Regions from separate parts of the Paraburkholderia sp. WC7.3g genome, predicted to be linked through region 1. Evidence: predicted binding sites of a transcription regulator. Region 1 holds the regulator's gene; the other holds the start of a gene.
What was found. Region 1 encodes LexA, which represses DNA repair genes until DNA is damaged. Its sites were predicted from a motif close to ACTGTATNNNNATACAGT; they were not measured.
Positions count from the first base shown of each region.

Region 2: a site for LexA is predicted at 5,272-5,289, ahead of recA (recombinase RecA). Genes of this name have one in related genera too.

Region 1 is NZ_JBNDMA010000002.1:2,279,741-2,295,062, forward strand. It holds tRNA gene OKW43_RS21895 (tRNA-His) at 1-54, opposite strand, end outside; gene dusA (tRNA dihydrouridine(20/20a) synthase DusA) at 144-1,145, opposite strand; gene OKW43_RS21905 (hypothetical protein) at 1,263-1,655, opposite strand; gene OKW43_RS21910 (hypothetical protein) at 2,027-2,290, opposite strand; gene OKW43_RS21915 (sulfotransferase family protein) at 2,328-3,089, shown strand; gene OKW43_RS21920 (hypothetical protein) at 3,065-3,310, opposite strand; gene OKW43_RS21925 (DUF3820 family protein) at 3,558-3,785, opposite strand; gene OKW43_RS21930 (NADP(H)-dependent aldo-keto reductase) at 3,940-4,992, shown strand; gene OKW43_RS21935 (M20 family metallopeptidase) at 5,090-6,511, opposite strand; gene OKW43_RS21940 (LysR family transcriptional regulator) at 6,763-7,746, shown strand; gene OKW43_RS21945 (hypothetical protein) at 8,046-8,468, shown strand; gene OKW43_RS21950 (ABC transporter permease) at 8,564-9,391, opposite strand; gene nodI (nodulation factor ABC transporter ATP-binding protein NodI) at 9,411-10,325, opposite strand; gene OKW43_RS21960 (universal stress protein) at 10,759-11,226, shown strand; gene OKW43_RS21965 (DUF2939 domain-containing protein) at 11,344-11,961, opposite strand; gene OKW43_RS21970 (hypothetical protein) at 12,081-12,425, opposite strand; gene lexA (transcriptional repressor LexA) at 12,528-13,178, opposite strand; gene OKW43_RS21980 (sulfate ABC transporter substrate-binding protein) at 13,491-14,537, shown strand; gene cysT (sulfate ABC transporter permease subunit CysT) at 14,699-15,322, shown strand, end outside.
Region 2 is NZ_JBNDMA010000002.1:4,009,153-4,024,474, forward strand. It holds gene OKW43_RS30055 (TerC family protein) at 1-107, opposite strand, end outside; gene sucD (succinate--CoA ligase subunit alpha) at 274-1,155, opposite strand; gene sucC (ADP-forming succinate--CoA ligase subunit beta) at 1,286-2,455, opposite strand; gene OKW43_RS30070 (DUF2889 domain-containing protein) at 2,511-3,185, opposite strand; gene recX (recombination regulator RecX) at 3,316-4,086, opposite strand; gene recA (recombinase RecA) at 4,094-5,170, opposite strand; gene OKW43_RS30085 (response regulator) at 5,425-6,222, shown strand; gene OKW43_RS30090 (sensor histidine kinase N-terminal domain-containing protein) at 6,232-7,770, shown strand; gene OKW43_RS30095 (MFS transporter) at 7,998-9,656, shown strand; tRNA gene OKW43_RS30100 (tRNA-Met) at 9,743-9,819, shown strand; gene OKW43_RS30105 (DUF6538 domain-containing protein) at 9,985-10,305, shown strand; gene OKW43_RS30110 (hypothetical protein) at 10,347-10,874, shown strand; partial or broken gene OKW43_RS30115 (hypothetical protein) at 11,089-11,145, shown strand; partial or broken gene OKW43_RS30120 (formaldehyde dehydrogenase, glutathione-independent) at 11,183-11,431, shown strand; gene OKW43_RS30125 (SWIM zinc finger family protein) at 11,711-13,486, opposite strand; gene OKW43_RS30130 (hypothetical protein) at 13,857-14,408, opposite strand; gene OKW43_RS30135 (hypothetical protein) at 14,828-15,100, shown strand.

The sequences.
Region 1 (15,322 bases):
ACCCACGACGACAGGAATCACAATCCTGGACTCTACCAACTGAGCTACAGCCACCACTAACATCTGCTCGACTTGCTCTAAAAAGCAGTCTCGCCGACGAAGAAACGAGATTATAGAGACTAGATTATCGCTTGCCTAGTCCTTTATTCAGAAATATCGGCGGGCTCGCGCAGATGCTGTCTTGCTTCGCCGAAGATCGTCAGATCGCGTGCCGCAAGCCGCTTGCTGTCGGACAAGACTCGACGCCAACCACGCGCACCCGCTTCGCCGCGGTACAGGCCGAGCGCATGACGCGTGATCGCGCCGAGATAGGTGCCGAGCGCCATTTCCTTCGCGCAATACTCGATCAGTTTCGCTTCGACCTCGTCGCGTGTCAGCGGCACCTGCGCAGACCCATAGAAGCGCGCGTCGACATCGGCGAGCACGTAGGGATTGTGATAGGCCTCGCGCCCGAGCATCACGCCGTCGACGTGCTGAAGATGGGTGTCGACTTCGTCGAGCGTCTTGATGCCGCCATTGATGATGATCTCCAACTGCGGAAAATCGCGCTTCAACTGATACGCGTAGTCGTACTTGAGCGGCGGAATCTCGCGGTTTTCCTTCGGGCTGAGGCCCTTCAGGATCGCGTTTCGCGCATGAACGATAAAGACCTCGCAGCCGGCTTCCGCGATCGTGCCGACGAAATCTCGGACGAAGCCGTACTCGTCGACCGCGTCGACGCCGATACGGTGCTTGACCGTGACCGGCACCGCTACGACGTCGCGCATCGCCTTCACGCAATCGGCGACGAGTTGCGACTCATTCATCAGGCACGCGCCGAACGCGCCGCGTTGCACGCGCTCGGACGGGCAGCCGCAATTCAGGTTGATTTCGTCATAGCCCCATCGTTCGCCGAGCTTGGCCGCACGCGCGAGATCGTCGGGCTCGCTGCCGCCGAGTTGCAGCGCGACCGGCGCTTCGTCGGGCGTGAACGCGAGGTGACGCGGCACGTCGCCGTGCAGCAGCGCACCGGTCGTCACCATTTCCGTGTAAAGCCACGTATGGCGCGAAATCATCCGATGCAACGAGCGGCAATGCCGATCCGTCCAGTCCATCATTGGCGCGACCGAGACGCGGCGGGGGCTGGGAGTGTGAGGTAAAGACATGGGACTGCCAGGCGGCTTGAATCAAAACACGAATTTTACCGCAAGGCCAGAAAGCGCCGAGCGCGCGCGAGCGGTATCACTGTCGTGACGGAGACTGGGCACTGATTCGTCCACGCCTCAATGTCCGTGGCCCCCCCTCCCGCCACCAGTGCTCCACGAGCTGCCGCCGCCGTGCATGCCGCCGTATCCGCCGCCATGCCATCCGCCGTTCCCGCCATGCCATCCGCCGTTCCCGCCATGCCATCCGCCGTTCCCGCCGTGCCAACCACTGCCATGCCATCCGCCGCGCCCGTGCCAATACCCGTGTCCGTAATAGCAGCAGGGCCCGCCGAAACCCCCGTAGATACCAACCGAGCCGTACACCGGTCCGTAGTAAGGCGGTCCATACGCGTACGGATAGTAGGGCTGGCCATACGCATAGTCGTATCCCGCTGGCGGCGCGACGACGCATCCGGTGATGCTCGCTGCCGCGGCCGCGAGCAGCGTCATCGATGCAATGAGCCTGGTCACGATCTTCTCCTTCACATAAATCTCAGAAAGACCGCGCGCAACGGAGTTCAGCCGCATTTGTGTCCGGGCGTTACTGGCATCGGCGCGGCTGTGCGCGCTCGACCCTTGCCAACCTTCCCGCGTATTACCAAACGGCGCCGCGGTAACAGTTCGTTAACGATCCGAAACGCTACTGAAGGGCACGGTTGCTAAGTTCCGTCGGACGATTCGTCCCGAGTGGGAAGCGATGCGCATGCCGGCGTGGAAATCCGCGCTTCAGGTCGACGAAAACAAGCAATCCCTTCGCCCGCGACGACGCGGCCCGCCCGCCGTTGCGTCAGTCTTTCGCCAATCCTGACCAGCGATCCACCGCCGTCAATGAAGCCCGACTCTCATCCGAACACCGCCGAGCAATGGCGCGCCGAAGGCGACGCCTGTATCGCGCGCGGCGATGTCGAAGCCGCACTGCGATGTTTCGAATCCGCGTGCACGCTAGAGCCCGCCGACCCGCGTGCCGCCGCAAGCGTGTCGGTATCCAACAGATCCGGCAAGCGCGCGAACAGTCCAAGCGATTCCGCCTCCTTGTAGCGCATGCCCTCGCGATAGAGACCGTTGCCTTTGGGCAGATGATCGAACGAGGCTTCGTCGCGGCCCACGCCCGGTATCGGCGATCCGTCGACGGCGCCGATTTTTATAGTAGGTATGCCGCGTTCCGGCTCGACCTTGATCGAGCAGATTCTCGCGAATCATCCGCGCGTGTTCGGCGCGGGAGAACGCACCGAATTCGGTGAGGCACTGGTCCAATGCATTCGCCGTGACGTGAGCGATCCATTGCGGATCAACATCGAGTCGCTACAGCAAGCGGGCGCGGCGCAGTGGAGCGCGCTCGGCGCAGACTACCTGCGGCGCATGAAGCGCGTGGTCGCGCAAGCCGATGGACCGCTCGCGCACCCTACCGATCCCTTCAACTTCATCAACGTCGGTCTGATCCATCTCGCGCTGCCGAATGCCCGCATCATCCATAGCCGCCGTTCGCCATTGCAGACCTGTCTGTCGATTTTCTCGCGCATTTTTCACGACGTGCCGTTCGGCTACGATCTCGGCGAGCTGGGCCGTTATTACTGCGCGTACGATGCGTTGATGGCGCACTGGCGGCGCATTCTTCCCGCGGGCGTGATGATCGAGATCGGGTACGAGGAGCTGGTGGACAATTTCGACGCGAACGTGCGTCGCATGCTCGCGCATTGCGGGCTCGAGTGGGACGAACGTTGCCTCGCGTTTCACGAGATGACGCGGCCGGTGAGCACCGCGAGTTCAGCGCAGGTGCGCCGACCGCTGTATCGAACCTCGTTGCGGCGCTGGCAACCGCGACGCGAATTGCTCGAACCGCTATGGGACGGTCTCGGACCGGAACTGGCGGCGGCCGACGCTCAGCGCGCGAGCCCCGACACGTGATGCAGCCATGGATACACGCCGGCGATAAACGCCGCGTAGAGCGCGGCCATCGAAACGCCGGCGGCCGTGCCCCAGATGTCGCGCGAGGCCGGGCCCTGGCGAAAGTGCACGGGCAGTCCGACCACGAGGTAGCCGATCACGAAGAACAGGATGACCGCGCGCACCGGCGACAGATCGTGGCCGACAAATTCGAGCAGCGCGGACAGATTGAATTGAGACATGGACCTGCGGGCGATCGCGAAGGCGGGGGATCGCACGGCGCCGGAACACATTGAAACGGTTCAACGAACGACGACTGCTCCGCTTCACTTTCGACGTTTCATAGCGCGACGATCTATGCCGATTAAAGGCCACGCAAACGCGATGCGCAAGAAAAATCCGGTATGAATTTGTGCCGGCCGACATTGCTTGCAGCTTGCCTGCGGCGCGACTTTCAGCCGGCTTGGCAACGCTTTCACGACGTCGGTTTCAACGCTCCTCGGGCTTCGATTTGCGCAGCGGGTCGAGCAGCGGTTTCAAACCGTTGTGATCGATTTCGTGCATCAACGCCAGCAAACGCCCGATCTCACCGGGTGGAAAGCCCTGGCTCGCGAACCAGTTCAGATAGTGGCCGGGCAGGTCGGCCATCACGCGGCCTTTATATTTCCCGTAGGGCATCACGCGCGTGACCAGCAATTCGAGGTGTTCGTGATTCATGGCAACGAAGTCGAGATGAAGCGCGCATCCAGAGCGCGAAGCGCCACGCAGCGCAATGCAGCGCATGAGCCCCGCATTCTAGCCCTGCTGCAGGTATCGCGCCGGCGTGATAACGTCTGCGCTTTCCGATAATCTCTTCAACAGGACAAATTAGATGGAATACCGCAGACTCGGCGACTCCGACGTACAGGTTAGCCTGATTGGTCTCGGCACGATGACGTGGGGCGAGCAGAACACCGAGCAGGAAGCGCACGCGCAGATCGACTACGCGCTCGATCACGGCGTGAACCTGATCGACACCGCTGAAATGTATCCGGTGCCGCCGCGCGCCGAAACGCAAGGGTCGACGGAGCGCTACATCGGCACCTGGCTCGCGCAGCACAAGAGCGCGCGCGAGAAGATCGTGCTCGCCACCAAGATCGCGGGACCCGCGCGTCAGCCGCACAATCCGCGTCATATTCGCGGCGAGGGCAATCAGTTCGACCGCAAGAATCTGACCGAGGCGCTCAACGACAGCCTCAAGCGTCTGCAAACCGACTACGTCGATCTGTATCAGCTGCACTGGCCGGATCGCAGCACGATGACGTTCGGCCGCCCATCGTATCCGTGGGTCGACGACGCGTACACGGTGCCGATCGAGGAAACGCTGACGGTGCTCGCCGAATTCGTGAAGGCGGGCAAGGTGCGCCATATCGGCGTGTCGAACGAAACGCCGTGGGGCGTCGCGCAGTTTCTGCGCGCGGCAGAAAAGCTCGGTTTGCCGCGCATCGTCAGCATCCAGAATCCGTACAGCCTGTTGAACCGCACGTACGAAGTCGGTCTGTCCGAGTACGCGCATCGCGACAACATCGGTTTGCTCGCTTATTCGCCGCTTGCGTTCGGCTGGCTGTCGGGCAAGTACGAAGGCGGCGCGCGACCGGCCGGCGCGCGCATCACGCTGTTCGAGCGCTTCCAGCGCTACAGCAAGCCGCAAGCCGTGCAGGCGACCACGCGTTACGTCGAACTCGCGAAGCGCCACGGCCTGTCGCCCGCGCAATTCGCGCTCGCGTTCGTCAATAGCCGGCCGTTCGTGACCAGCAATCTGATCGGCGCGACGTCGCTCGAGCAGTTGAAGGAAAACATCGCCAGCGCGGACGTGAAGCTGTCGGCGCAAGTGCTCGCCGAAATCGACAGGCTGCACGAACTGCAGCCGAATCCGGCGCCGTGACGTCGATGTAACTGCGATGCTCGCTTGCCGTGGTGGCCCCGGTCGTTTAACGGTGCGGCCGCGGCAAGCGCATCGAATCAATCGGCTACAGCCGAACTCAACCCGCGGCCTTTGCGGTACCCACCCCGCGCTTCGCCGCAAGCGGCGAATTCTCGCCGAGATCCCAGAACAGTCCCGCCATCATCTGCAGGCCCTCGCGCACCACCGGGCTCAGAAGATGCTCGTTCGGCGCATGCTGCGAGCAGGCCGGATACGAATGCGGCACCCAGATCGTCGGCAGACCGAGCGTATCGGCGAATATCTCGTTCGGCAGCGTGCCGCCGAGATTCGGCAGCAACGCGGTCTTCTTGCCGGTGGTTGCTTCGAGCGACGCGGTCGCCCACGTGACCCACGGATCGTCGGGATCGAGCCGCGTGGCGGGCGCACCACGTTCGACGTCGATCTCGACCAGCTGAAAACCGTGTGCATCGAGATGCGCGCGCAGATGCTTGCCGAGGTTTTCCCAATCGGTGCCGACCACGAAGCGCAACTGGCAGACCGCGAACGCCGAAGGTGGAATCGCGTTGACCGGGTTCTCCGGATTGCCCGCCTTGAGGGCCAGCACTTCGAAGCTGTTCCAGCCGAATACGCGCTCGGGCGCGGAAAGACCCGGCTCGCCCCAGTTGTCGTCGACGGTGGGGTCGCCCGGACCGCCGCCCACCGCAATATCGGCAAGCGCGTGACGTACGGCTTCGGGGATCGGCGGCGGACGCAGGCCCTCGACCGCGATAACCCCGCGCGCATTGACGAGACTCGCGAGCGCATTGGCAAGCACCGTCGCCGGATTGCGCAGCAGTCCGCCCCAGTTGCCTGAATGATGCGCGCCGTCGCGCAGGTTCAGCGACAGCCTGAAATTGACCGCGCCGCGCGAGCCGAGAAACACGGTCGGACGATGCGCGGCCAGACGCGGGCCGTCGGAGGCGATCAGCACGTCCGCGGCGAGTTCGTCGCGATGCGCATGGCAGATCGCGTCGAGCCCGGGAGAGCCGGTTTCCTCGCCCATCTCGATCAGCAGCTTCGTGTTGAAGCCGAGTTTGCCATCGCGCGCGGCGAGCGTGCTCGCGAGCGCGGCGAGGTTGATCGAGTGCTGGCCTTTATTGTCGGCGGTGCCGCGACCGAACCAGCGCTCGCCTTCGACGCTCACCGCCCACGGCGTCAGCGGCGCGCGCCACTGGCTGTCGTAGCCGCGCACGACGTCGCCGTGGCCGTAGATCAGGACGGTCGGTAGCTGATCGCCTTCGTGACGGTTGGCGATCAGGAACGGCCCGAAGCCATCGACCGGGTTATCGACGATACGCGTGCCGAAGCCGAGGCGCTCTGCTTCGGGCGCGATTTCGTCGGTCAGATAGGACAGCAGCAGCGCGCCGCGATCGCGCTCCTGGCTTTCGGTGCGAAAACCGACGCGGCGGTTCAGATCGGCGAGAAAAGCGCCGGATTCGAAGTGCCGGGTGGCAAGCTCGATGGCCCGGTTGCGGCTCATGTCGATGTCTCCAATGCGGGGATGGGTGAGTAGGGCAGAGGACCGCGAGGCTCGGTGGCTCGACGCGCGGCGCGGCGTGCGAGGCAATCGCCCGCGATGTCATTGCGACCGATTCTAGAAGCGCGTCATTTTTGTCACAATGATCATGTTTCGAAGCTTGCATTGCCGGAAAAGCAAAGCGGCATGCGTCGGCTCGGACCGCGGCACTCACCCACGGCATCGTTGCAACTGACTCTATCGAGGCGTCCCGGATGGCACGTTCACTGCATGGCATTGCGTTGCGTTATTTCGTCGAGGTCGCGCGCAGCGGTTCGCTGAGCGACGCGTCCGAACGGCTGCACGTCGCGGTATCGGCGATCAGCCGGCAGATCGTGCGGCTCGAAGGCGAACTCGGCGCGACGCTGTTCGAGCGGCGCCCGCGCGGCATGGCGCTGTCCGAGGCCGGCGAGCGGCTCCTCGCGTACGCCCAACGCAGTCTGCTCGAAGCCGAGCACGTGATGAAGGAAATCGGCGGTCTCGCCACTCTGCACGGCAGCCGGATCAAGATCGCGACCGCCGAGGGCTTCGCTGCCGACTTCATGCCCGCAGCCATCGCGGATTTCCGCGCCGAGCATCCCGGCACCGATTTCACGCTGACCGTGATGTCGCCGGCCGACGCGACCCGCCACGTGCGCGACGGTGACGTCGATATTGCGTTGTCGTTCAGCCTCGCGCCGGAGAAGGGCGTCAAGGTCGAGCACACCGAACGCGCGCCCGTGTTCGTGCTGCTGCGCACCGATCATCCGCTCGCGGCGCGCGCGAGAGTGTCGCTCGCCGAGGTGAGCCGTTATCCGCTCGCGCTGTCGGAGGCTGGCACCACGATTCGTCAATTGATCGACATTACGTGCGCGCTCGAAGGCATCCTGCTCGAGCCGGATCTCATCTGCAACAACAGTGGCGCGATCTATCGCTATGCGCAGAAGTCCGGTGCGATCATGTTCACGGGGCTGCTGTCGGTGCGCGACCGCTATGCCGGCGACGGCTTCCTCGTGATTCCGCTGACCGATCCGCAGATGCGCCAGCGCAGCATCCAGGTGCAGACGATGGCCGGACGCGAGTTGCCGCCGTCGGTGCGCGCGTTTCGCGATCATCTGATCGCGCGGATCGCTGACGCGCAGCCGGCCGGGGCGCAGGCGTCGAAACTGGCCCGGGGCCGCGGCAAGCGGACACCGCGGCGCCCGCGAACCGATGCATGAAATGCGACACATGCAACGCGCTAAGCGGCAAATGTTCTCCCAGAATCCGAATCACGACCTAAACTGTGGTGGACAGCAAGGACGGCCTTGAGATAACGAGCCTGATGTTTCCTGATGTTTCCTGACGTTTCGCGCAGCAATCAGGCGCAACGTAGAACAATGACAGTCGAACCGCGGACATGCCGCCCAGGCGCGATGCTGCAACGCACACAAGCGGCACCAGATGGACCCAAAAATAAGCGCGGCGCGCCGTCCCAATGGCGGGTCGCCCACAACAGAGCGATAGGACCCATACATCCATGGCGCAACAGAAAACCAATCCAAAACTTGAGCAGGCGCTCACGCGCGGTGATCTGGCGATCCGTCAGGCAAATTCGGCGAGAGCGACCGCGTTGTTGCGGGCGCTCGCCAAGATGATCGTCGATGCGTCGGCAACCATCGGCGTGGAGGCTTTCACGCTGATTCACGACGGCGACAAGATCTACGATCCCGCCGATGGTCTGTGGCCGCAGGCGCTGCTGATCTCGCTCGACGGCCCGGTCGAGGACGCCGATCCCGACGAATTGCGCACGGTGCGGCTGATCGCGGATGATCCGGCCACCGTGTTCCGGGTCGAATGGCAGCGCGCCGACGGCAAGATCGGGCGTCACGAGGGCGGCCCGTTCGCGACGGTCGCGTTCATCTCCGACGTCGACATTCCGTGGACCGATGACGAGGACTAACCGCGCGCGCCGATAGCAGGCACGCATAGCGACGACTGACGCGGCACCGCCTCGCTCGGGTGCATGCACGATGTGCCGCCCCGCGCGTGAGTTTTTTACTTCATCATCCGGCGCCGAAACAGGATCGCCGACACGATAAACCCGCCGATCGCATAAGCGGCCAGCACGCTCAGATGCAGCGCGGCGTGCTCCATCGGCCGGCCGAGCATCGCCGGGCGCATCAGATCGACCGCATTGGCGAGCGGCAGAGCCGCGGTCACGGCTTGCGCGGCGCCGGGCAGTTGCGAGATCGGAAAGAACACGCCGGAGAGCAGCAGCATCGGCGTGAGGACGAGCGTCTGATAGAACATGAAAAAGTCGTATGACGGCGCGAGCGCCGTCACGATCATCGCGAGGCTCGCGAACGCGAGTCCGGCCAGCACGATGATCGGCAGCGCGAGCAGCATCGACGGAAAACTCGCGTAGCCGAGCGCGCCCGCCACCAGCATGATCGCCGCACCCGACAACACCGATTTGCTCGCGGCCCACACCACCTCGCCGAGCACGATATCGCCGAGCGAGAGCGGCGTATGCATGATCGCTTCCCACGTGCGCTGTACGTGCATGCGCGAAAAGCCCGAATACATCGACTCGAAACTCGCCGACATCATCACGCTCGACGGCACGGTGCCCGCCGCGAGGAACGAGATATACGACACGCCGTCGACGTGCCCGACCATCAGCCCGAGCCCGAGGCCGAGACCGAACAGATAGATCATCGGATCGGCGAGGTTGCCGAACATCGACGCGAGCGCGAGCTTCTTCCACACCAGATAGTTGCGGCGCCACACCGCGGCCCAGTTCGTGGCGTTGGCGGGGAACGCGCCGAACGGCTGCTGTGCCGATGGCGTGCCGTCGTGGGTTTCGTAAGTGCGTGCGTCCATCAGTTGTCTCGTTGCGTAATCAGTCCTGCATCTCGCGTCCCGTGAGCCGCAAAAATACGTCCTCGAGATTCGCTGGCCGATGCAGATAGCGCAAATCAGCGCGCTGCTTGAGCCGCATATGCACGGGCTGCGCGTCGTTCACGTAACAGAACAGTGTCTCACCGCTGATCTCGGTGCGCTCGGCGAGCGGCGCGAGTTCTTCGCGCAGCGCAAACGGATCGGGACCGTAGATCTCGATCACGTCGCAGCCGATCTCGGATTCGATCAACTCGCGCGGCGCGCCTTCGGCGATCTTGCGTCCTTCCTCGATCACGCACAGTCGATGACAAAGCCGTTCGGCTTCTTCCATGAAGTGCGTGGTCAGCAGGATGGTTTTGCCGCGCGCGAGCAGCGAGCGCAGCCGCTCCCAGATCAGATGGCGTGCTTGCGGATCGAGACCGGTGGTCGGCTCGTCCATGATCAGCACGTCGGGATCGTTGATCAGCGCACGCGCGAGCGTGAGGCGCCGCTTCATGCCACCCGATAGTTCGCTCACGCGCGCGTCGGCCTTGTTCTCGAGGCGTGCGAATTCGAGCAGACCGGGCACCGCCGCGCGACACTGCGCAGCGGTGAGACCGAAGTAGCGGCCGAAGACGAGCAGATTTTCGCGCACCGTGAAATCGGGATCGAGATTGTCGAACTGCGGCACCACGCCGACGCGCGAGCGCGCGATGCGCGCGCGGCCCGGGATCGGCTCGCCGCATAGGCGGATCGCGCCGGCGTCGGGCGCCGCGATGCCGAGCAGCATGCGCAGTGTCGTGGTCTTGCCGGCACCATTGGGGCCGAGCAGCCCGAAGCATTCGCCGGCGTTCACATGAAACGACAAGCCGTCGACGACCGTTTTTTCGCCGTAGCTTTTCCTGACCTGATGGAATTCGATGGGGGCGGCGGGCATGGGTCGGGCGAGGCTCCTGAAGAAGACACAACGTACTCGCAAGACACACAACATACCTGCGACGCCCGCATTGTGCACGCGAAGCGGCTTATTCCAGGGTTTCGGTTCGCTAATGCGGGCGGCCCTCCGGGAACGGGTAATGCATGCGGCAGGTTGCGGTGTATTGAGCCGGCTGGCACCGCCCGGCGCCACTGTTTACCGTTTGACGCTACCGGCACGCGAAACGGCCCGCTGCGAGCGGCCGCAACGTTCGCGTACGAAGTTTTGCGTTGCGGCATCCGTGGGCAAACGCTGCATCGAATTGCCCAACGCTTGTGCGGACGTGCTCAGCATGCACCGACTATGCACTTAGCGTTTTCCATCCCTTGCAAGCCGATTTGCGGCGCACCATGATTGAATCAGACAGCGCTTTCCGCGCGAATGGAGAAACCTGATGGCGAGCTACCAGAAAATCCTGCTGTGCTACGACGGCTCGCGCGAAGGCCGCAAAGCCCTGCGTTGCGGTGCCGATCTGGCGCTGGAGCTGAAGGCGGAAACGCACCTACTGTCGGTCGTCGACATGCGTTCGAGCATTGCGCAAAGCGCGGGCTTGTTGACGGACGTAGCCTGCGGCAGCTTCGAAAAAACGGCCCGCGAGATTCTGCAGGAGGGGGTGAACTGGCTGACCGAGCGCGGCGTAAGCGCACAAGGGCATTTCGCGTTCGGTCATCCGATCGACGAGATCGCCAACCTTGCCAACGAATTGCAGGTCGATCTCGTGGTGGTCGGCCATCGCTGCCGGACCGGTCTGTCGCGTTGGTGGATGGGGGCGGGCAACACGCCGCTGCTCGACAGGGTGACGTGCAGCATCCTGGTGGCGTGCTCGTCCGGGCAGGACCAGCAGCAGGCGGCTGCGGCGTAATACGCTAGTTAGCGGCGCGAAGCCATTCGCGCCGTCTTGTAGCCCAGACGTGAACATCCCCGTCACGTGGCTGGCCTCGACGACCAGCCACGCATTCCTTCCGGCCAGGCTTCAACCTCACTCGTTCAGGTTGATCGCGGCGAGCTTCCATGTGACCAGACCTTCGCGACGGAAGATCGCCGAGTAGTTCGCGTTGCCTTCGCCACGCCGGTACGTGATAACAAATTCGTTGAGACTACGATAGCCGGCCGTGCTTTGACGCCCCGGTGGCGGCGCACTTGCCTGATTGGTGGTGTTGCCCGCGGCTGGTGCGGCCGGCGCTTCGCCGCTCGCGGCTGGCGGCGCGGACGGTTGCTCGCCCGGCATGCCGCGTGGCGGCATGCCGTTCAGCAGCGCCGCGACGCCGTCGGGTGTTGCATAGGCATCGACGAGCGGGCCGATCAACGTCACGCCGATCACCGCGCCAATCGTGGCCAGCTTGTTGCCGGCGTCCGCTTCGAGCCGGCGTGTCAGCATGGCGCCCACCTGCTGCTTCAGGCTATCGCGTAGCGCGGGAAAGTCCACGTACTGATTGACGGTTTGCACGTCTCGCGCATCTGCCGCGCGTTTGAGATTGTTCACCGCGATATACGGTGACGCATAGATAAACCCCAGCGCGCCAATCACGATCACCACGATCAGCGTGATCAGCAGCGGCCGGGTGGCGCTGCCCTGTATGCGTTTCGGAAATGTCATCGAATGGGACTCCACGTTAGTGATCATCTAACGTCGACCACGGCGAGGTCGAAACGATCCCATCCGACGCGAAACTCTGAACTTCAGAAGTGGGTATCGCATGCGTGCCCAGGATTCGCTCAGGCTTCGAACACCGCGCCGTGCACGTTGGCTTCGTCGGCGATGCAACGATCGATCATACGGCATACGGCGTCGACCGTGCCGACCATGATCAGTCGCGACGATCCATGGTAGACCCGCACCGGTGCGCGACGCGCGGGCTCGGCGATGTTCAGCGCCGAATTCAGCGACACGCGAGCGAACGCCGGCAACGACGACGGCAGACCGGAAGCATCGGCAGGCACGTCGAACAGCGACGGCGTGCGCGCCGCGGGCGCCTCGGTCAGCGCGCAGGGCGTGAGCTTGCGCAGATGGCGCAGACGGCCGAACTGGCGAAAAGGCAGCAGGCGGGCAAGGCGTTCCATGAGTCTCTCCTGGCGATACAGCGTAGATGCGGGCGTAAATGCGGGCGTAAATGCGGCTTGGGTTGGACAAGCCGGCGCAAGCGTTGCTGCGACAGCGAAAGATCAGAACTCGCTTGGGCGAATGAGCCCGACCGCGATCCCTTCGAGCGCGAAATCGGCGCTGCCGCTTTCCACGAAGATGTTGTCGTAATCGGGGTTTTCGGCGATCAGCTCGATGCCGTTCGGCCGGCGCTTCAGACGCTTGACCGTCACGTCGTCGCCGAGCCGCGCAATGATGATCTGGCCGTCCTTCGCTTCGCTGCGCTTTTGCACTGCGAGCAGGTCGCCGTCGAGAATCCCGGCGTCGCGCATAGACAGGCCGCGCACTTTCAGCAGGTAGTCGGGTTTGCTCGAGAACAGCGCCGGGTCGCACGCGTAGTGCTGCGAGATATGTTCCTGCGCGAGGATCGGGCTACCCGCCGCGACCCGGCCGATCAGCGGCAGCGACAACTGCATCAGGCCCGCATGCGGCAGCGTGAACTGGTGTGGCGCGTCCTCTTGCCCGGACAGCAGGCGGATGCCGCGCGACGCGCCAGCCGCGAGTTCGATCACCCCCTTGCGCGCCAGCGCGCGCAGATGCTCTTCCGCGGAATTGGCCGAGCTGAAACCGAGTTCGGCGGCGATTTCCGCGCGAGTGGGCGGAAAGCCGGTGCGTTCGATCGCGCGGCGGATCAGATCGAAAACCTGCTGCTGTCGTGCGGTGAGTTTTGTCATGGCCACTGTATGTATGAACAGGTGACTGTATTTTTATACAGTATCCGGCGCATTTCAAGCTTTACTTTAAGTTCGGCCGGAGGGGCGCGTTCGGGCGTCGTTTATCGGCCACATCGCGTCGTTTCCGGTGCGTCAACAGCCGTCGCATCTGCCGTTACCACTTTTGAGTATTAAAAAATGAAGAAACATTATTTTTAATGATGAAAGCCCTTCGATAGACTGGCCTCCGGATTGGCGCTCATGTGCACGTGACCGCGACGCAGAACAACACCAGACGCTTGGCAGCGGACCATCACACGGAGAAAAATCGAGATGAACTATCGGCACACGGGGCTTGCGGCTCGAACCAGAAAACTGATCACGGCGCTCGCCGTCGGCGCGGCGGGCGCGCTGGGCATGGTGGGCGCAAGCGGCATCGCGCACGCCGACACGACACTGCTGAACGTGTCCTACGATCCGACGCGCGAGCTGTATCAGGACATCAACCAGGCATTCGGCAAGGAATGGAAGGCCAGCAGCGGCGAAGCCGTCACCTTCAGGCAGTCGCACGGCGGCTCGGGCGCGCAGGCTCGCTCGGTGCTCGATGGTCTGCAGGCCGACGTCGTGACGCTCGCGCTCGCTTATGACATCGATGCGCTCGCGAACAAGGGGCTCGTCGACAGGAACTGGCAGAAGCGTTTGCCGGACAACGCGTCGCCGTACACCTCGACGATCGTGTTTCTCGTGCGCAAGGGCAACCCGAAGCACATCAAGGATTGGGACGATCTGGTGAAGCCGGGCGTGTCGATCGTGACGCCGAATCCGAAGACCTCGGGCGGCGCGCGCTGGAACTATCTGGCCGCGTGGGCCTACGCCGAGCATCAACCGGGCGGCAACGACCGGAAGGCCAGGGAGTTCGTCGGCAAGCTGTACAGGAACGCCGGCGTGCTCGATTCGGGCGCGCGCGGCGCGACGACGAGCTTCGTTCAGCGCGGCATTGGTGACGTGCTGATCGCGTGGGAAAACGAGGCGTTCCTGTCGCTGAAGGAGTTCGGTCCGGACAAGTTCGAGATCGTCGTGCCGTCGGTGAGCATTCTCGCGGAGCCGCCGGTCGCGGTGGTCGACAAGGTCGTCGACAGGCACGGCACCCGCAAGCTCGCCGAGGCTTATCTGAACTTCCTCTATAGCGAGGAGGGCCAGGAGATCGCCGCGCGCAATTTCTATCGTCCGCGTTCGAACAAGGTGCCGGCCGATCTGACCGCGAAGTTTCCGAAGCTGAAGCTGTACACGATCGACGATTCGTTCGGCGGCTGGACCAACGCGCAGAAGACGCATTTCGCCGACGGCGGCGTGTTCGATTCGATTTATCAGCCGCAGTAAAAACCGCCGCCTGCATCAAAGGCAGAGGTGAAAGGGCGCGCCCAATGGGCGCGCTTTCGGCTAACCGGAGGCCGTGGCCAGCAGTACCGCAGTTCGATAACGACACAACGAGACAGCAACACGACAACCGCGCGAGCATCAACCATGAACGAGTATCCAGCATGACCACGTTGACCTTCCGCAAGCCGAGCGCCTTGCCCGGCTTTGGCCTGACACTCGGCATCACGGTGGCTTATCTGAGCCTCGTGGTGCTGATTCCGTTGGCGGCGACCTTTCTGAAAACCGCGACGCTCGACTGGGATCAGTTCGTGCGCGCAGTCACGTCGCCGCGCGTGCTCGCGTCGTATCGGCTGACGTTTTTCTCGGCACTCGGCGGCGCGTTGATCAACGCGGTGTTCGGCTTTCTCGTCGCGTGGGTGCTGGTGCGCTACACGTTTGCGTTCAAGCGCATCGTCGATGCGGTCGTCGATTTGCCGTTCGCGCTGCCCACTTCCGTCGCGGGCATTTCGCTCGCGGCCGTCTATTCAGGCAACGGCTGGATCGGCCAGTTTCTCGCGCCGCTCGGCATCAAGATCGCGTTCACGCCCGCCGGCGTGCTGGTCGCGTTGACCTTCATCGGCCTGCCGTTCGTCGTGCGCACGGTGCAGCCGGTGCTCGAGGAGTTCGAGCGCGAGCAGGAGGAAGCGGCCGCGTGCCTCGGCGCGTCGCGCTGGCTCACGTTTCGCCGCGTCGTGCTGCCGGCCGTGTTCCCGGCGTTGCTGACCGGCTTCGCGCTCGCGTTCGCG
Region 2 (15,322 bases), 1.7 Mb from region 1:
CGGCAGGCGAGCGCGATCACGACCGCGTTATCGCCACCGAGCAGAACGTCGATGACGACAATCTGAAAGACTGCGCCCCAATGGAGGGTCGTGAAGAATTCGAGCATGGAAGAAAGAATAAGAAAAAATCGGCCGGGCGGACAGAAACCCGACGCAAGCGCGGACGAAAAAAAGCGGGGGAGTCTGCACTCCCCCGCTTTTCGGGACCGCCCGCTCACGAAAGGATTTCGTAAGCGTATCAAAAATCGCGCGCCTACGGCACGCGAATTCGATTTACAGCATTGCCTTCAGAAGACGCGCCATTTCGGACGGGTTCTTCGTGACCTTGATACCGCACGCGTCCATGATTTCCAGCTTCGCTTCAGCGGTGTCCGCACCGCCCGAGATCAGCGCGCCGGCGTGGCCCATGCGCTTGCCCGGAGGCGCCGTGACGCCAGCGATGAAGCCAACCACCGGCTTCTTCATGTTGTCCTTGATCCAGTGCGCGGCGTTCGCCTCGTCCGGACCGCCGATTTCGCCGATCATGATGACGGCGTCCGTATCCGGATCGTCGTTGAACATCTGCATCACGTCGATGTGCTTCAGACCATTGATCGGGTCGCCGCCGATACCGACTGCCGACGACTGGCCGAGGCCGATCGCGGTCAGCTGGCCGACTGCTTCATACGTCAGCGTGCCCGAACGCGACACGACGCCGATGCGGCCCTTGCGGTGGATGTGACCCGGCATGATGCCGATCTTCAGCTCGTCCGGCGTGATCGTGCCCGGACAGTTCGGTCCGAGCAGCAACGTCTTGCGGTTTTCGCGACGCATACGGTCCTTGATCTCGATCATGTCGCGCACGGGGATGCCTTCCGTGATACAAATCGCGAGATCCAGATCGGCTTCGACGGCTTCCCAGATCGCGGCGGCGGCGCCTGCCGGCGGAACGTAAATCACCGACACGGTCGCGCCCGTTTCAGCCTTGGCTTCAGCGACGCTCGCGTAGATCGGGATGCCTTCGAAATCTTCGCCGGCGCGCTTCGGGTTCACGCCCGCGACGTACGCTTCGCGGCCGTTTGCGTATTCACGGCAAGCACGCGTGTGGAACTGACCGGTCTTGCCGGTGATGCCCTGCGTGATGACCTTGGTGTCTTTGTTAATCAGAATCGACATGTACTGACCTCTGTTCGTTTGGCTTCGCGCGGTAGCGTCACTCGGCGCGATGCTTCACGCCGGTGTCGCTCGCGCGCCGCCACTCGTCAATTTGGCAAATGAGCCGGTAAATGCGCCGTGGACAGCTGGCTTACGCCTTGCCCGAAGCAGCCGCGACGACCTTCTGGGCCGCTTCTTCCATGCTGTCCGCCGAGATGATCGGCAGGCCGGATTCAGCGAGCATCTTCTTGCCCAGGTCTTCGTTCGTGCCCTTCATGCGGACCACGAGCGGCACCTTCAGCGACACGGCCTTCGATGCCGCGATCACGCCTTCCGCGATCACGTCGCAGCGCATGATGCCACCGAAGATGTTGACCAGAATCGCGGTCAGGTTCGGGTTCTTCAGCATGATCTTGAACGCTTCGGTAACCTTCTCCGTCGTAGCTCCTCCGCCGACGTCGAGGAAGTTCGCCGGTTCGCCGCCGAACAGCTTGATGGTGTCCATCGTTGCCATTGCGAGGCCAGCGCCGTTCACGAGGCAGCCGATGTTGCCGTCGAGCGAGATGTACGCGAGGTCGAACTTCGACGCTTCGATTTCAGCCGGATCTTCTTCGTCCAGATCGCGGTACGCGACGATTTCCGGGTGACGGAACAGCGCGTTCGAGTCGAAGTTGAACTTCGCGTCAAGCGCGATGACCTTGCCGTCGCCGGTCAGGATCAGCGGGTTGATTTCGGCGAGCGATGCGTCGGTTTCCCAGAATGCCTTGTACAGGCCTTGCAGAATCGCGCGAGCTTGCGGGATCGAAGCGTCGGGCACGCCGATCTTCTTCGCGAGGTCGTCTGCCTCCGAGTCCTTCAGGCCGGTCGACGGATCGACGGCAACCTTGTGGATCAGCTCAGGCGTCTTTTCCGCGACTTCTTCGACGTCCATGCCGCCTTCGCTCGACGCCATCACGACGATCTTCTGCGAAACGCGATCGATCACGAGACCGACATACAGTTCCTTCTTGATGTCAGCGCCTTCTTCGATCAGCAGGCGGTTAACCTTCTGGCCTTCCGGACCGGTCTGGTGCGTGACGAGCTGCATGCCGAGGATCTGGTTCGAATACTCGCGAACCTGTTCCAGCGACTTGGCGACCTTGACGCCGCCGCCCTTGCCACGGCCACCCGCGTGGATCTGAGCCTTGACGACCCACACCGGGCCGCCCAGCTCTTCCGCGGCCTTGACCGCATCATCCACCGAGAAGACCGGCTTGCCGCGCGGTACCGCGACGCCGAATTTCCGCAGGATTTCCTTACCCTGGTACTCGTGAATCTTCATGCGTGATTCCCTTCAGTCTGAGAGTTGGATTGAACTTCGTTTCCGTTGCCGCCGTTCAGGCCGACGCGTCGCCGCCTGGTTCGCGGCCGGCCGCGTCGTCCGACGAGGCCGCGCGTTCCGCTGGACGCGGAGCGTGGCCATACCAGCGCGGATGAAACTGTTTCACCGCCTCGCCGTCGAAACGCAGCGCGTGGCAGCGCCCCAACTGGAATGGCGGTTTGTCGTTGGAATGATCGCCTGTGCCGTTAGACGATTCGTCTCCCGAACCCGCGTTCGCGCCCGGCGTGCCGGCATCGGTGTTCCACACCTCGCCGGCGAACGCCTGGATCGCGGCGGTCGGCAGGATCGCGCACAGCTCGGTGAGATGCGTGCAACCGGCCGTGCCGGCCAGCAAACGGGCAGCATCGCGACGGAAGTTGTGGAACAGATTGAGCCCGATGAGGGCACGGTAGGCGGGATTGCTGGCCTGGCACAACCCTGGATAGGGCACCCAGTCGGACGACGCTTCGGCGTCGACGACGTTGAGCTTGCGATCGATGGTGATGCGAAGCCAGAGTTCATGGATCGGCTGACCATTGGGCCGGATACCCGACGCAAGCACCACATCGCGTGGCTTTTCGTCGGTCAGGCACGCTTCCACATCCCACAGGCCATCGGTTCGCTCGTAAGCTTCCGCTCTGATTGCGCGACGATGGCGCAACTGACGGGACACTGGCAGGGAGAGCGACATGCGGGAAGGAAAGACCGGATTGGAAAACGTGTGGATTTTAGCATAACGGGTATTTGGGACAGCCCCGATTGCGCACGGCCTGGCGCCAGGTTACGGCGCGGCAATTACCCTACCCGTCGAGACTGGCGTATTAGTCGCCGTCCCCGATGTCGTCGACGTCGCCGATACCCTTCAGGATCTTGCCGATCGTCGCGCCGGAGAAGCCGCGCGACGCGAGAAAGCGCGCCTGCTTCGCGCGCTCGGCCGGCGTTTGCGGCAACTGGCCGAACTTCTTGCGCCAGACCGCCTGGGCGCGCGCGAGCTCGGTTTCGCGCAACTGCGCGCTCGCCTCTTCGACGAGCGCCGGGTTGAGCGCGTGTTGCTTCAGTTCGCCGAGAATGCGGCTCGTGCCGAGCCGCGATGCGCGCCGATGGACCAGGCTTTCCGCGAAGCGCGAGTCGGATAGCCAGTTTTCGGCCTGCAGCGCGTCGAGCATCGCGTCGAGCGAATCGGTTTCCTCGACGTAGGGCTTCAGCTTGCGGGCGAGTTCGGCGCGGCTATATTCGCGGCGCGACAGATAGCCAAGCGCGCGCGCTTTCAGCGAACGGGCGGGGCGTTGGGATTTTCTGCTGGCGTCTTCGTCGGACCGGCCCGGCTTCTGTTCGCCGGGTTGGCGGCGTGAGCGGGTGTAGGTGACTTCGGAGGGGATTGGGGAATCGAGCCCGGAGGAATCCCGGCTGGACGACACTGCAGCGGGTGCAGACCGCGTACGCTGCGGGCCGCGGCCCGCGGCGCGGTCGTGTGCGTCGAACGATTCGAACGATTCGAACGGATCGCTGGACTCAGGCGATCCGTCCGCCGCGTCGCGCGGGCCGTCCGGATAGCGTCCGGAGTCGGACAACGGTCGGCCTTTGCGTATCACGTGATGCTTACTCTTCTTCGCCCGCGACTTCAGCGTCCGCGCCGGTCACGGCGTTCGCCATCGCGGTGACGCCCAGCGATTCGCGGATACGATTTTCGATTTCGCGAGCGATATCCGGATTTTCGCGCAGGAATTCACGCGCGTTGTCCTTGCCCTGACCAATCCGCTCGCCGCTGTAGCTGTACCATGCGCCAGCCTTGTCGACGATCTTCGCCTGCACGCCGAGGTCGATGATTTCGCCCTGACGCGAGATGCCCTCGCCGTACAGGATGTCGAAAATCGCTTCACGGAACGGCGGCGCCACCTTGTTCTTGACGACCTTCACGCGGGTTTCGTTGCCGATCACTTCGTCGTTCTTCTTGATCGAACCGATGCGGCGAATGTCGAGACGTACCGACGCGTAGAACTTCAGCGCGTTACCGCCCGTGGTGGTTTCCGGGTTGCCGAACATCACGCCGATCTTCATGCGGATCTGGTTGATGAAGATCACGAGACAGTTCGTGCGCTTGATCGTGCCGGTCAGCTTGCGCAGCGCCTGCGACATCAGACGCGCCTGCAGACCCGGCAGCGAGTCGCCCATTTCGCCTTCGATTTCCGCCTTCGGCACTAGCGCCGCGACCGAGTCGATCACGATCATGTCGATCGAGCCCGAGCGCACCAGCGCGTCGGCGATTTCGAGTGCCTGTTCGCCGGTGTCCGGCTGCGAGACCAGCAGGTCGGCGACGTTCACGCCGAGCTTGCCAGCGTATTGAATGTCTAGCGCGTGTTCCGCGTCGATGAACGCCGCGGTGCCGCCGAGCTTCTGCATTTCGGCGACGACCTGCAGCGTCAGCGTGGTTTTACCGGACGATTCCGGACCGTAGATTTCGACCACCCGGCCACGCGGCAAACCGCCGACGCCCAGCGCGATGTCGAGGCCGAGCGATCCGGTGGAGACCACCTGGATGTCTTCGACTGCCTCACCTGCGCCGAGCCGCATGACCGACCCTTTGCCGAACTGCTTTTCGATCTGCGCGAGCGCGGCGGCCAGTGCCTTGCTCTTTTCAGCAGTCAGTCCAGCCGAGCCTTTCTTGCTTTCTTCCATGAATCGTCCTTTGCTATGATGAACGGCGTCTGAGGCAGGTGTGCACCCATGGTTCCACTCAAATTGAGCGGAGTCTTCAGGACATCACACGAAACGCAGACACTGTATAAAAAAACAGTGGTTTTGGCAAGCGCGATTGTGATGCGAACGCGCATCTTTTACTGTCGCGTCGCCCCAACTACCCACAATAATGTTCGGAGACCGCTGCGCGCCGGGGCAACCCCACGGTGCCGGCAAAGCCAGGCTGGCGCATCATGCGAATTCTGATTGCCGAAGATGACAGCATACTCGCGGACGGTCTGGTTCGATCACTCCGCCAATCGGCCTATGCGGTCGATCACGTGAAAAGCGGCGTGGAAGCCGATACCGCGTTGTCAATGCAGACGTTCGACCTATTGATCCTCGATCTGGGCCTGCCGCGCATGTCCGGGCTCGAGGTGCTGCGCCGCCTGCGCGCGCGCAATTCGAACCTGCCAGTGCTGATCCTGACCGCCGCCGATAGCGTCGACGAACGCGTCAAAGGCCTGGACCTCGGCGCCGACGATTACATGGCCAAGCCCTTCGCGCTGAACGAACTCGAAGCGCGCGTGCGCGCGCTGACACGGCGCGGCGCGGGCGGCGGCCCGACCGTCGTGCGGCATGGCTCGCTGTCGTTCGATCAGGTGGGCCGCATTGCCCATGTCAACGACCAGGTGATCGATCTGTCCGCGCGCGAGCTCGGTCTGCTCGAAGTGCTGCTGCAACGGATCGGCCGGCTGGTCTCGAAAGAGCAGCTCGTAGACCATCTGTGCGAATGGGGCGAGGAAGTCAGCAACAACGCGATCGAAGTCTACGTGCACCGACTGCGCAAGAAGATCGAACCGAGCGGCGTGCGCATCATCACCGTGCGCGGGCTTGGCTACTGCCTCGAAAAAGCGGCGGCGCCGGCGAATGCGAGCGGGCCCGCCGCCCCGGCCGGTTCCGAGCCGCAAGCGGCACAAGCGGCACAAGCGGCGCAACCGTCCACCGCGCCGTCGTCCGCCGCGATGCCGGCGAGCCACCACTACAAATAGAGGCCCGCGATGTCCGCACGCGCTGATCGCGCCACGGCGCACGCTGCGGACCTCGACGAGGCGCGCGACGCGCGCTACGCCAATCCGTTCGCCCCGCCGGACGAAACCGAAGCCGCCGCCGAAGCGCGTCCGCGCTCGCTGTTCGGCGAAATTCTCGACTGGATGCTCGCGCCGCTGCTGCTGCTGTGGCCGATGAGCCTCGCGGTCACGTATCTGGTCGCAAAGTCGATCGCGAACGGCCCGTTCGACCGCGCGCTCGAAACCGACGCCTACGTGCTCGCGCGCCAGATCCATCCGGTCAACGGCGTCGCGGAGCTTTCGCTGCCCGAGTCGACGCGCGATTTCCTGCGCGCCGACAACGTCGACAGCGTGTTCTTTCAGGTGCTCGGCACGCGCGGCGAGCTGGTGGCCGGCGAGCGTGACATGCCACTGCCGCACGAGGAGGACCGCCCGCCACCGGGCCTCGTCGAATTCCGCGACGACGTGCTGCGCGGCAACGACATCCGCGTCGCCTACACGACCGTCGAGTTTCCGCAGACGCCGGGCGCGCAGGCCGTCCTCGTGCAAGTCGCCGAAACGCTCGACAAGCGCAGCCAGCTCGCCAACGACATCATCAAGGGCGTGATCCTGCCGCAGTTCGTGATCCTGCCGCTCGCGATTCTGCTCGTGTGGTTCGGGCTGTCGCGCGGGCTCGAGCCGCTGCATGCGCTGCAGGCGCATATCCGCGCGCGCCGACCGGACGATCTGTCGCCGCTGGAGGCACGCCGCGCGCCGCCTGAAATCGAGCCGCTCGTCACGTCGTTCAACGATCTGCTCACGCGCCTCGAACAGAACATGGAGTTGCAGAAGCGCTTCATCGCCGATGCGGCGCATCAGATGAAAACGCCGCTGGCCGGCCTGCGCACGCAGGCCGAACTCGCGCTGCGCCTGAACGCGTCGGCCGAGGTGCATCGCTCGCTCGAACAGATCGCGACGAGCTCCGAGCATGCCGCGCGGCTCGTCACACAGTTGCTCGCGCTGGCGCGCGCGGAAAACCGTCGGTCGGGACAGATCTTCACGCCGCTCGAACTGGGCGAACTCGCGCGCAGCGCGGTGCGCGAATGGGTGCAGGCCGCGCTCGCGAAGCAGATGGACATCGGCTACGAAGCGCCCGACGAGCCGGTCGAAGTCGCTGGCAATCCGGTCATGCTGCGCGAAATGCTGTCGAATCTGATCGACAACGCGATCCGCTATACGCCGGCGGGCGGCCGCATCACCGTGCGCGTGCGGCACGACGCCGCCGCGCGGCTCGTGCATCTGGAAGTCGAGGACACCGGGCTCGGCATTCCGGCCAGCGAGCGCTCGCGCGTGGTCGAGCGGTTCTACCGGATTCTCGGCCGCGAAGGCGACGGCAGCGGCCTCGGTCTCGCGATCGTGCGTGAGATCGCGGCGATGCATGGCGGCGAGCTCGCCATCGATGACAACGTCTACCAGGCGTCGCCGCGGCTTGCCGGCACGCTCGTGCGTGTCAGCTTGCATGTGCTGGAACGGGGGCGGGACTTACCCTAACGCGGCCTGATCGTCAGCGAACCGACGGCGTGATTTTGAGATATTTCAACGCGGATTGCCAGAACATCACTGTGGGTTAACGGAAATTGAGCGCCGATTCGACGGTTTACCGGACTATCAGAAGTTCTGGCGTCGAGTCAGAACGCCGTAAGTTTCCGCTCCAATAATCGGTTGCATGGAACGCCTGTGCCGGCGATCCGTGTATATCAATATTGGAGACGACATATATGGCTACCGTTGGCGGGCAAATGTCGCACGTGCCGATGACGCGCGATGAAAAGCGGGTGATCTTCGCATCGTCGCTGGGTACGGTTTTCGAGTGGTACGACTTTTATCTGGCCGGCTCGCTCGCGGCCTTCATCAGCAAGAGCTTCTTCTCCGGCGTCAATCCGACCGCGGCGTTCATCTTCACGCTGCTCAGTTTCGCGGCCGGCTTCGCGGTACGGCCGTTCGGCGCGATCGTGTTCGGGCGACTCGGCGATATGGTCGGGCGCAAGTACACGTTTCTCATCACGATCATCATCATGGGTCTGTCGACGTTCCTCGTCGGCTTCCTGCCGGGCTATGCGGCGATCGGCATCGCTTCGCCGGTGATCTTCATCGCGATGCGCCTGCTGCAGGGCCTCGCGCTCGGCGGTGAGTACGGCGGCGCCGCGACCTACGTGGCCGAACACGCGCCGGCGGGACGCCGCGGCTTCTACACCGCGTGGATCCAGACCACCGCCACGCTCGGCCTGTTCCTGTCGCTGCTCGTGATCCTCGGCGTGCGCACGACGATGGGCGAAGACGCATTCGGGTCATGGGGCTGGCGCATTCCGTTCATCGCGTCGATCGTGCTGCTCGCGGTGTCGGTTTGGATTCGTCTGCAACTGCAGGAGTCGCCGGTGTTCGCGCGCATCAAGGCCGAGGGCAAGACCTCGAAAGCGCCGCTCTCCGAAGCGTTCGGGCAGTGGAAAAACCTGAAGGTCGTGATCCTCGCGCTGGTCGGCCTGACGGCCGGCCAGGCCGTGGTCTGGTACACGGGCCAGTTCTACGCGCTGTTCTTCCTCACGCAGACGCTGAAGGTCGGCGGCACCAGCGCCAACATCATGATCGCGCTCGCGCTGCTGATCGGCACGCCGTTCTTCCTGTTTTTCGGCTCGCTGTCGGATCGCATCGGCCGCAAGCCGATCATCATGGCCGGCCTGCTGATCGCCGCGCTGACGTACTTCCCGCTGTTCAAGGCGCTTACGCACTACACGAACCCGGCGCTCGAAGCCGCGACCGCGAAGTCGCCGATCGTCGTGATCGCGGATCCGGCCGAGTGCTCGTTCCAGTTCAACCCGGTGGGCACCGCGAAGTTCACGAGCTCATGCGACATCGCGAAGGGCGCGCTGTCGCGAGCCGGCCTGAACTATGAGAACGTCGCGGCGCCTGCCGGCGCGATCGCGCAAATCCGCGTGGGCGATACGGTCGTCAACACCTTCGACGGCCGCGCCGCCGACGCGAAGGAGCAAGCCAAGACGTTCGACAAGACGCTCGCCGCCACGCTGAAGGCCGCCGGCTACCCGCCGAAGGCCGATCCGGCGCAGATCAACTGGCCCATGAGCATCGTGATCCTGACGATCCTCGTGATCTACGTGACGATGGTCTACGGGCCGATCGCGGCGATGCTGGTCGAGATGTTCCCGACGCGCATCCGTTATACGTCGATGTCGCTGCCGTATCACATCGGCAATGGCTGGTTCGGCGGCTTCCTGCCAGCGACCGCGTTCGCGATCGTCGCGGCGAAGGGCAACATCTATTCGGGACTCTGGTATCCGATCGTGATCGCGTTGGTCACCTTCGTGATCGGTATGCTGTTCGTGCGGGAGACCAAGGACTCGGATATCTACGCGAAGGATTGAGTGGACGAACAGTCTGGGCTATCTGAAAAAGTCGTGCGCCTGGGGTTGACAGCCCTCGGCTGCGCCAGCATAATTTCGCTTCTTTCGGCGAATTAGCTCAGTCGGTTAGAGCGACGGAATCATAATCCGCAGGTCCGGGGTTCGAGTCCCTGATTCGCCACCAGCTTCAAGAAAAAGCCGCTGCCTCTCACGAAGCAGCGGCTTTTTTGTTCTGGAATGCCGGTAATGCGCCGGAAACGGCGCATTACGCATCTAAAATTTCAGATGCCGCCGGTTTCCGGAGTCCGGGTGCTACACGCCTCTGTTACCTTCCTGAGGAGAGCACCCCATGAAACACCCCTACCTGACCACCCGCGCCGATTCGACCCATTACTACTTCCGCCGCAAGGTGCCGCTCAAGTTGCGCGCCACGCTCGCGAAGACCGAAATCTGGCTGAGCCTGGAAACGCCGTGTCGCAACGAGGCCATCACCCGCCTGCCGATGGCCGCCCTGGCATATGAACAGCTCGTCGCCCCGGCGCGGGCCGCCGCAGCGACCGGCGACAGCTGGCTGCCGCACGGCCTGCGTGCGGCGGGCGACTACGAGACCACGTCGAAAAATTCAAGGCGCTCTTCCTCGAAAAGGACGACGTTGAGCACGGCCGCGTAAACACGATTCTGTCGCTGCTGTCGCCGCTCATCAGACTTGCCATGCGCAAAAAGCTGACGAAGTTGGCCACCAACCCCTTCAGCGGCATGAAATATCCCGAGAAGGTGGTCGAGCTCAACCGGAAGACCGTACGCACGGCCTTCACGATGGCCCAGGTGAACGAGGTCTTTGCCTCACCCGTATGGACACGAGGACACCGCCCGGAAAAGGGCGGCAGCGATGCCGCTTTCTGGGTGCCGCTTCTTGGCCTGCATACGGGTGCCCGGGTCGAAGACCTGTGCCGGCTCACGAGTGCCGATGTCGTGCAGCGCGATGGCGTATGGTGTTTTCACCTGCACGACTCCAAGCGTGAGAGTCGCGCCGGGTACCGGACTGTCATGCGCCACGTCCCGGCCCACCATAGCCTGCTGCAACTTGGCTGGCTCGACTATGTCGAATCCCGCCGGTCAGCCGACAGCTCTGCATGGCTCTTCCCCGACCTCGCGACCAACAAGTACGAGAAACGCGGCGCAGTGTTCGGCAACTGGTTCAACGAATACCTACGCACCCCATCGGCATCCAGGAAGTAGCGAAACGTATAAACCCTGCTAGTGTTCCGTCCCAGAAATAACTTTGCATAAATCCAGATTGTTTCTATGATCGAGTCACGGTGTGTAGGAGGCGATCATGGGACGCAAAGGAATCGAGGTTGTCGTATCCGAACTGGAGCGAGAACAATTGCTATCAATGAGCCGCTCGCGTGCACTGCCTCACTCTCTGGTCCGCCGGGCAAAGATTGTCTTGATGGCCGCTGACGGTCATACGAGTCAGGAAATCGCGACGCAGTGCGAAGTGACGCCGCCGGCGATCACGCACTGGAAGAAGCGGTTTGTCGCGCAGTCTTTCCGTTCGCTTTGGCCTTGGCTGGGCAAAGTCGCACTCGTTCTTCACCGGCCAGACTCCAGTGATGAAGTACAACAAGAATCTCATGCAGGCGATTTTGTGGGACCGGTTGAATATTGCTGAAGTCGTCAATGTGACTGTCATCGAGCTCGACCAGGCTCCCAGTGGTTATGCCGAATTTGATTCTGGCGTACCCAAGAAGATTGTCATCGACCCACACGGTAGTCTGAGAACTGCGGCCTGACAGATTCTCGGAACGATGACCAGGAGAGGTCATCAGCGCCGAACTCTGCTCCAAGGGAAGTGCTTTCCAGCCGGTCGCAAGACCGGCCTTTTTAGCGTCTCGATGCCGCCGGCAAAGCTTTGCTCAGCGACGAAGCGGACAGTCCCACGCGCCCACGCGGGGCACGGCTGTTGACTGAGCATGGTTTTCAAAGAGCTGCCAATGTCCTATCGTTCCCATGCCATGAACTCCTCCATCCTCACCGCCGATGCGTCAGAGAAGCTGCTGCTTTAGCCGCAGCTAACCCATCGTCGCCAGCAGCTTCATGAAGTTGCGCTTCGCACGATATGTCTCGCGAATGGTCTGTAGTTCATCGTCAAACTGCGCATGCTCCTTCAGTTGTGCCCTTAGTCTTCCGATACTCCGCACGATGCCGAACGCCTCGTCATACCGGGCGTTCCGGGTTCCATTTTCGGCGGCGATGGGCAGCAGGCGGTGGTACAGCGCAATGGCATCATTCGGATGGGTCTTTGCGCGAATGGTTGCCATTGTTGCCCACAAGTGTGTCGCCACCGGACCGCCGCAGAACGTCTCCCAGGCAATATCGTGCTCGCGCCCGGCAAGAAAGATTTTGACAAGTTCGGTTCGCGTCGGCATCTGCCAGGAGCTGCGCTGCGCTTTGGTCGCGCCCTCTTCAGCACGAACAAGTTCCCACAAGTGATTAAGCGCGCGCTCGCGCGTCATATCATGCCGTCCGGTAGCCTTTGCGATATCCATCAAGGCGGCGAATGCTTCTGCGCCCGTGTGCATCCCGAAACGCTGCCACGCGAGCACATCAGCCCTTTCGAATTCGCCGCGCCGCAGGTGCTCCTGGATGCAGAAGTCAAGCAGACGCTGGTCCACGTTCTTGCCAGACTCTGTGAGGCCGCGTTCGGCCCACGCGAGTCCTTCGTCGTAGCGCCCGTGCTTCGCGCAAAGCTCTGCGACCAGCCAAAAACGGTAGGGACTCGACAGGTCCTTTGACCGGATGCGAACCAGTGCGTCCACATCGCCGTCGAGGTCCGCCAGCGCCTCCATCGCGCGTTCCAGTCGCATGCGAAGCGGTTCGAACGACCGGCGAAATTCATTGCTCGGCGCCAGTGCCGGCAGGCCGTCCCATCCGTTTTCTACAAGCATGCGGTACCGATGAATCCCAAGGTCGCCGAGCGGTTCGGCGTAAGCCGGCAACACATCGTAGAAGGTATCCCACACGCCGTCGGTCTGGAACCGGAACAGTCGCTCCGCGAGCTTCGTTGGGTCCGGTCGCGTCTGACGACATGCTTCGAGATGTACGGCGGCAAGCTCCATGATGGCCGGCATCACATCACCCCCGGAGTCATCAATCTGCTCCAGACTTGCTTCGGCGCCGGCAATCGCAAGCTCCGCAAGCTCGACCACCTGGGCGGCCTGACGATTGGCAAGCCGCTGCCGCAGCATGTCCGCGAGCGCCATCAAGCCGTCGCCGTACGCGCCGGCTTCGCGCCAGTCGAGCGGCCGCGAAATGCGCGTCGCCTGTCGTACCGCGGTCTTCATGCTCGGAAGGTCACTGGCGTTCGCCGCACGCGCCGCGAGCAACAGCCTGTCGCGCAGCGCCATGTCGCGCTCGACCGCTTCCAGCAAAAGTTCGCGCACGGCTTCCGCATTCAGCGTCGCAACATATTCACGAATCTGCTCCTCGTACGTCTTGCGCTTTTTACGAGGCTTTGCCGGCTCTGACTCATCGGCATGAAACACTTCCGCGCCGGTATTCTCGAGCCACGACAGGGCGACCGCGACCGCGTGCTTGCAGAAGATACCGTCCTCGCCGACCGGACAGTCGCATTCGTAGGTCAGCTCGCCGTCGCCGCCTACGCCAAGCTCGACGCTGTACCGGTGCGTGCCGCGTACGTTCGCGCGAAGGACACCATCGCGCTCTTCGAGGCGCGAGACGGCGCCCTCGTGGAAATACGCCTTGCCGCGCGCGAACGTTTTCGTGTCCGCGAGCGACTGGATTTCGGCGAGGCTAATGATGTCGTGAAGTGGTGATTGGCTGGACATGGCGTACGTTTGATATGCGAGAAGGAAGGATGCACGAGCCAATCGGCTGTGGCACGAATCCGCAAAACCAACGGCTACCCAAAGGCGCCCGTCGCATGAGAAATTCCCTGACTCTGCAAGAGGAATTTCGATTCCGGCAGGGACCAAGACGCGTCCGTCAGTACTACGTCTTTCCTTGAGCGATACGACAGATATAGGCAGTCGAGGAGTACTACCAGCACGGTTTGTCAGCGCCCCAAGCGTAGCGCTCCGTAGAGCAGCGGCGCGCACAATTCGGACCCTGTCGACGTCGACGAACGCAGCGCAATCACCGGCGACGTTGAGTCGGGTCAAGCGAACCGTTCATCCACCCTCACGTCGTCTCCACAACTTACGCGCCGGACTTCCACGGCCATGAGGGGTAGACTCGCCCGCTGCTTTCAACGCTCTCCCGTTGGTCCTCGGCTTGTCCGCCATTGCGCTCGACATCGCCAGCGCTCGGAGCCTCGGCCGCCTGCAAGCTCTCGAAACTGACATCGGTCGAATCAGCGCACACGTCCTCGCCAGCTTTCACCGACGGCAGGCCCACACCGAACCACCGGACGTCGCTACGCAACGCAGCGACGTACGCACGCCATCCGTTTGCGTTGTCGGCAAACAGCTTCCGTCGAACAGTGGAAGCAAGACGCTTGCGATTCAGCTTAGGCTCAAGCAGTTCCCGTGGCCATGCGAAGAAGGCGTCTGACACCCGCTGAACAAACTGCTCTGCTGTCATCCGCGGCGATACCTGTTCCAGGAGCGGGAAGCCTCCAAGCGGGTCGTGCGCTGCCGCCAATTCGCGTACGGTCTTGGGGCCATCGCCACATTTCAGGAGACGGTTCACGACCTCCAGTACGTCTCCAAGGTGAAGCAACAAGGCACGGCGCTCGAATGCATCATTCATCTGCCCATTTCTCTCTACGTGAGTCGAAGCACGATTCTAGCTTGCCTGTCGCGCAGCGCTGTGAGAGGCACGGTGTTCGCGGTGCTTCGAGCGGCAAAAGCCCAGACTCCTCCGCGGACCCGCCTGACAAAGCGTCCATCCTGTCGATTTATCAGCAACCCGGAACTGCCAGTGCATGGCGAGGCGACAGGAGTCGCCCTCAGGCAACGCGGGCGCGCGGATTTCGATGGTCAGGGACGAGCCGGACTGTGCCGTCGGCCGTCCAGCCCCTGGCAATTCTCCGAGGCCCACTCACCTCGAAATATCCGGTTTCAGAAATCACAAATCCCCGGTCAACAGTGCGGGCGTCTGCGGCGTTAAGGAGATGAACGGTGAGAAACCGTCCCGTTACCTGAACGGAAAACTTGCTGGAGCGGAACATGAAAAACACGAACGGGCAGTCCCTGCGTTGTCAGGTCGAAAAGTGGCTCGCACCGGCTCCCACGATGCACGTTCATGTAACCAGATTCAGTCGCACCGCAGGGAATGGGAGACGCTACGTGTGCGTCGAAACGTCGTCACCAGCCGGAGCGCGGGCGTTGTTTTTCTTCAGGCACGATGACGGCAGGTGGAGCGTGTTCCCGCCCACTGCCAACAGGCGGAAGTCAACTGTAGAGCACCCTCTGGTGCAGGTGGCCGCCGCCACCTTTTGATGACGGTCACGAGTTCGCCGCGCTCAATCGCGGCGCTCGGGATTCAATCTGGTTTCGGGCTGGTGCACGGCTATTGAGCCGCATTTTCGCAGGATGCGCGAAGTCCACGGACACGTGGGGCGCCACTGCACGGCGCGTCCGTCATCTCGGCACAAATCGAGCAAGTATGAGCCGGAAAAGCAAGGCGACAGCTCACCCGCCACGGCCCCTTGAAGAAACGGC